2 regions of the Anaerosinus gibii genome follow, and region 1 is predicted to be linked to the other one. Evidence: riboswitches for the same ligand, from Rfam matches in the RefSeq annotation. Region 1 holds a riboswitch; the other holds the start of a gene.
What was found. A riboswitch is a leader RNA that binds a small molecule or an ion and turns the genes downstream of it on or off. The one in region 1 is predicted to bind cobalamin.
Positions count from the first base shown of each region.

Region 2: it holds a riboswitch for cobalamin, as region 1 does, so the genes downstream of both, P3F81_RS07880 (methylmalonyl-CoA mutase family protein) here and P3F81_RS00655 (TonB-dependent receptor) in region 1, are expected to answer to the same signal.

Region 1 covers NZ_CP120678.1:150,826-154,038, forward strand. The annotation lists gene P3F81_RS00655 (TonB-dependent receptor) at 1-1,187, opposite strand, end outside; cobalamin riboswitch at 1,381-1,563, opposite strand; gene P3F81_RS00660 (hypothetical protein) at 1,977-2,255, shown strand; gene P3F81_RS00665 (DUF2076 domain-containing protein) at 2,257-2,742, shown strand; gene thiT (energy-coupled thiamine transporter ThiT) at 2,806-3,213, opposite strand, start outside.
Region 2 covers NZ_CP120678.1:1,656,031-1,659,243, reverse strand. The annotation lists gene P3F81_RS07895 (NUDIX hydrolase) at 1-60, opposite strand, end outside; gene P3F81_RS07890 (ferritin family protein) at 235-423, opposite strand; gene P3F81_RS07885 (SLC13 family permease) at 1,131-1,373, shown strand; cobalamin riboswitch at 1,498-1,676, shown strand; gene P3F81_RS07880 (methylmalonyl-CoA mutase family protein) at 2,020-3,213, shown strand, end outside.

The sequences.
Region 1 (3,213 bases):
ATCCAAGCGAAGCCGGCAATCACATTATGTTTATCAAATTCCCATGTTTTTTGGAAATCAAAATTATAATTTTTGCTTGGATAACTTGCCAAACTACCTTTCCCATCCCAATCAGTAGAGGTGGCGGATGAATCGGCAGAGCTATAGCCTTCTTTCTTCAAATCAGTCATACCAATGCCAATTTTAATTTGATTTTCATCATCACGGTAGTTTATTTTATGTATATCTTGTTCGCGTTCACCAATATAACCAAGGTAGTCGGAAGGCTTAATGGTTACATAGTTGCCATCTTGTGTAAGGATCGTTCCTTTGAATATCTGATTCCCAGCGCTATCGTAAATATAGCTAAAAGGATTGTTATAAGCGTAATTATAATTATTGTGTGTATAAGAGTATTTTACTGAACGATTATCGTCAATATCGTAGGTGAAGTCGACAAAATAATCTTCACTGATTTTCGATTTTTCACCGCGACCGCCAATCACATATTGTCCGCTTCCTAACGTTGGAAGGTCAGCGGTTGAAGAGGAAGAACCAGTAGTCTTTCCAGAGGCCGTTTTATAATAGCCGCGATATCCTTGCGTAGAGCGTTTTTGATAACCGATGTTAAAAGAAAGATCGTCATTGACTGCACCATCTATGTTTATGCCGCGCTTCCATGTATTGTTACTGCCATAAGATACGTTCATATCAACATTCGTTTCGCCAGTGGATTCTTTGGGAATAATATTGATAACACCGGCAACAGCATGACCACCATAGAGTGATGATCCGGCACCTCTAACGATTTCGATGCGTTCGATTTTATTTAGCGGAATGGAATCCCAGGCGATACTACCGTCAAAAGCGGAGTTAATTTGTTGACCGTCATATAAAACAAGAATATCTTGACCGCTAAATCCACGCAGTGATAAGCCGTTTTTCGTTTCCGCCGTTGGTGATAAATAAAAACCAACTTCGTTTTGCAGTGCCTCGCGTGCGCTAAAAATTTGTTTCTTTTCTAAATCTTTGGTAGTGATTACAGTAACATTTGCCGGAACATTTTTTATGCTTTCACTTGTTCGTGTTGCTGTAACAATCACAGTATCTAATGAATATTCATCCAATTCCTCCGTTGGTGCAGCTTGAACTGTCGTAGATAATGTAAGTGCTGTTAAAATCATAATCGCTATGTTTTTCTTTCTCATTTGGAAATCTCCTTGTGTTGTTAATTTTGCCTCTTACCGTAGAAAAATAACGAAATATTAAGAGGGCAAAACAGCGAAAAAATAGATGCTAATGAATAAAAAAACTTCTTCTGCGTAAAACCACAGAAGAAGTTATATTTTTAAACAGAAAAAATACTGCCCTAAAAATTCCCTCCCTATCGCTCGTAGGTCAACGGTAATTGTTAAGCAGGCAGTTCTCCTGGCTCTAGTTCATCGCTTATCCAAGCCTTCCCAAAGCATACGCTTCAGTGACATCATATGGATTTGCTCCCTATTACAGTGGCGGGACCGCATCGGTATTGCACCGATTTCCCTATTAAGCCCTAAACGGGCACCTTGCTCCTAAATATTCGATTGCTAAATACAATTGCATATTATATCATAAATAATCATAATGTCTAGTAAAAAATAGAATTTTTATATTTTATGTAGTAATCTATAGGCATAAAAAATGCTTGGAGGGGTATAGATGAAAAATCTTTTTTGCTAAAAGTTGTAGTAGATATTTGTATGTTTACTGTGTTTCCGATAACGGCGTATGCGGGAATAATGATTGAGATTGATGGTATTAAAGCGTATTTGCCAAGCGATGTATTGTAATAACTTTGCGATTTTATCAGCTTGGGAGCAGGGAAAAGCAAAGGTTGCATAAGAGAGATGAATTTTCACTGTGGAAATAAATGTTTAGTAAATAAATTCTAGAGGAAAATAGTTAGGGAAGAACGAAGTGTAATTAAAGTAGCAAAATTTATTTTAATGGAGGATTCGATGTCAGAACGATTGACTTTGCATGATGTACTTAGGGAATATGGAGTTCCTTTGATTCGCTTGGATGTGACTGCGGGCCAAGAGGAAACGTTGGCGCTAAGAGAACGATTAATGGCGATTCGTAATGTGAGTGGAGGAAAAGAACAAGGATACTTGGAAGTGAACTGTTCTTTTTATATTGATGTTCACGATATTGATCGTTATTTGTCAGGTGAATTACCAACATTATCAGAAATTTATGCATTTCCAGAAGATATTAAAGCGCATCAGGAGGAATAAGATGAAATTTTGTAGAGTATTTGCTATTTTGTTGTTATGTTTTTTTAGTGTTTATACAGTGAGTTATGCAGCGATTGGTGGGAGTAAAATAAAAATGTCTGCACCAAAAACTACGCAAAAAGCACCAGTGAATAAAACTCAGCCACAAAAGGATGGCTATAAAGAATCAGCGCCAGCAAACAGTTATAGTGATAAAGCACCTGCGGCAAACTCGAAAGCGCAAAGCAGTGCAGTAAATAGCGCTGCAACGAAATCAGCTTCACCATTTGGTGGAATGATGCGTAATATAGGGATATTCGCTGGTGGTATGATGCTTGGCAGCATGTTAGGAAGCATGTTTGGCATGAATGGTTTTATGTCAGATATTATGGGCTTGATGCTTAATGTACTTATTTTTGGTGGCGTAATTTTGTTAGGAAAAACACTTTGGGATAAGTTTAAAAGCAGAAAAAATGAAGACGAGAATGTATATAATCGTCGTCGTTAAAAAATAAGATAAGGGCTGTTGCCTGCGAAAAATTTCGCTAGTGCAACAGCCCTTTTATCTATTTTATTTTGCCTGTTGCATTAAATTTTTTAGGGGAAGCAGTTTCAATAAAATTAAAGTAATGATAAGCTCTGGGAATAGATAGCTGGCATTAAAAATAAAAGCGTAAAAATAGGGGGAAGTTCCTTCGGGCGCATAAGAGGCAAAAAAGACAATACCAGAGATGAAATGACAAATAAACCGACCTATAATAGCAAGCGTAGTACTGAGAAAAAGGCGATTAGGGAAGTATCCTGCAAGGCCAATTGCCATATAAGGAAGCGGATAGTCAAATAATACTTGTACAGGATGTAAAATATAAGGGTTAAAGAGAAGGTTGATTACGCCATAAAGGAATCCTGCGAGGAATCCAATTCCTGGACCATAGCAAAATGCGAGAAATAGAAGTGGAACCATTGAGCCAAGCGTAAT
Region 2 (3,213 bases), 1.2 Mb from region 1:
ATCTGAGATTTCTTGTTCGTTTATTGGTAGATAATGATGGAGTTCTTTAATAAATTGCACAGCTAAACCTCTTTTCTTTGTAGATGAATATCATTGTAGCATGTTCATACTGAAACGACAAATGATAAACAAAGCTGCCTCAGTAGGAGTTGTAACTCTTACCGAGATACATGATCGATCGGATAAAAATACGCCCTAAGAGAATAAACTCTTGGGCGTATTTTACTATGCTTTTTAATTGAATTTTTTTAGCATATCAATAAGTTGTGTTGCATGCAACATTTCTGCTTCTGCAAAATGTGCAAACATTTTTGCAGCTTCTGGGTCATCAAATGCATGTGAAAATCGTTGGTAGTTTCTAATTTCCTCTTGCTTTTGACAAAGTGTTTGCTCCATTGTTTTTTTGATATCAATATGACTCAATCAAATCACCTCCTATAGATAGTTATAACCATCTATAAAAGCAATATTTATAAATAGAGTTCTTAATTCAGATGGAGTTTTAACTCCATCTGAATTTTAGAAATCGTTATCCAGGGATTTAGTCGCTCGCCTGTGCTCTATGGATATAACTCCCGCTTGTAGAAGATGGGAGTCTTAGAGCAGGTTAATCATCGGATAAAGGATGAAGAACCTAAAAATGATTGTTTCCAATTTATTCTTCTTTTCATAGATTATAATAAGGAAGTTTATTTCTGTAAGAAGTACTTATTTGTATACAAAAACGGAGCAGAAGATAATGCAAATCTGCAAAAAAGTGAAAAGGGGGAAACTATGAAAAGAAAAATAAAAAAATCGTCATCAACTTTTTATGTGTGTTACCTCTATGGATCCTTTCCATTTTGACAGCATATGCTTTTCCACCATCATCCACACCACTGTATAATGGGATAGATGCTTTTGGCAATCTCAATGATTAGCAGAGATATGTTTTTTTATGCAATTTTAAAATGATTATTGAGGTGAAAGTAATATGCAACCAGTGACGACAAATCCGTTTTTAAATATAGCAGTCAACATGTCCATTATATTTTTTGTGTTATGCTTTTTTGGCTATGTGATTCGATTCATTCACACAGAAAATTGGCGATATCGTCGTAAAAGGCTCTGGAAAAAGTGAAAATAAGCTAATGATTGCGATTATGTTAGTTGCCGCGATATTGTCCTCTATTCGTTCTAATAAAGGAACGACTGATGTTATTATTGGCATTTGTTCAGTTGCGAAAATCCCTGTATCTAGGCAGTTGATGCCACTAGCATTTGCTGCTGGGTTTGGTGGGATTATGACGATGATTGGAACGCCACCTAATATTATTGTTACTGGGACGTTGGAATGGAAAAAGTGGTGCGGGCAAATTCAGATTTTTAAATAACTTTATGTTAGTTTGCATAAATTTGTTGGTAAAATAAGAATTTTTGTAAAAAAATATACGCAAACACTATTGACATAAATAAATCATAGTGATAAGATAAGCCTTGTTTATGAGAGTAAATAAAATTTCATATATAGAATTAGGTGTCCGAAAGGACTTAATAGGGAAGTTTGGTTAAATGCCAACGCGGTCCCGCCACTGTATTAGGGAGCGAACTCAACAAATGTCACTGGAAAAAATTCTGGGAAGACTGAGCGAGCGATGAACTAGAGCCAGGAGAACTGCCTAATTAACAATCACCGTTTGACCTGCGAGCGATGGGAAGGAGATTTATAGATTTCTAAATCTATTTATCTCGACTTATATTTGTCGAGATTTTTATTTAGTAAATATATATTAACTTTAAATCCTTCTTTGCAATTGTAGGCAAAGAAGGATTTTTTATTTTAGTCAAAAAGTTTTCTCCGCTTCTTAGCTTTGGTGGAGAACATTGCTCATATATTTATTTTTTATTGTACTGGGCGTATGCCCGATGTTTCCGCTCGGAGACATCCTTTTTCAAACAAGGGGGAGGCACTCTTGTCTTCCCTTTTTAATAAAAACTCTTTAATAGGTTACCAGTATGCTACAAGAAAGGATTAGGAATATGAAACAAACAGAAGAAAAAGAGCTGCAAGAAGCTGAACTTCCAAAGGTTAGCTTTGATGAGTTTGTTGCTCCTGATTATGAGGAGTGGAAACAAGAAGCAATTGCTACGTTAAAAGGTGGCAGTTTCGAGAAAAAATTGTTTACGAAAACCTATGAGGGCATTACTTTAGAGCCAATGTATACTATGGAAATGGCACCGAATCCAGAAGAATTATCAAACTTGCCTGGCATGGAAAATTATATGCGGGGAACACATGAGGGGGGCTATATAACAAAGCCTTGGCTTATTGCGCAACAAATGGATGATGTTATTCCAGCTGAATTAAACAAATTAATTAAACATGAGTTGGAAAAAGGTGCAACTGCCATCAATATTAAACTTGATGCACTTACAAAACAAGGACAAAATGGTGATAAGATTGACAAGCAAATTCAAAAGGGTGGTGTATCAATCAGTACGATTCAAGATATGTACGAAGTTTTTGCTGGATTGGATTTGAGAAAGTATCAATTATATGTCAATTGTGGTGCAAATAATAGCTTGATGATTAGTATGCTCAGTGCAATGTTAAAAGCGAATTCTCAGAAACTTACTGATGTACATGGCTGTATTGGTGCTGATCCAATTGGTGTATTGGTAGCAAAAGGGGAGTTATCTGCATCGTTAGATGATTTATTCGATGAACTTGCAAAAACAGTGAAATGGACAGAAAAAAATGTGCCAGAGTTAAGAACGATTATCTTGGATGGGCAAGTGTATAGCGATGGTGGAGCTAGTGCTGTTCAAGAATTAGGTTATGTTTTGGCTACGGCGATTACTTATATTCGTGAATTACAAAAACGTGGACTAGAGATAAATACAATTGCGAAACAAATGCAATTTACTTTTTCATTAGGTGCAATGTTCTTTATGGAAATTGCAAAACTTAGAGCAGCAAGACAGTTATGGTCTAAAGTTGTTGAAAGTTTTGGCGGTGATAAAGAAGCACAAAAAATGATTATTCATGCATGTACTGCGAACTTTAATAAAACAGTATATGATCCATATGTAAATATGCTTAGAACAACAACAGAAGCCTTTTCTGCGGTTGTTGGTGGTATTGACAGTTTAGAAGTGCAACCCTTTGATTCAGCGATTCGTTTAGGTGATGAGTTTTCTAGACGTATTGCAAGAAACACGCAGATTATGTTA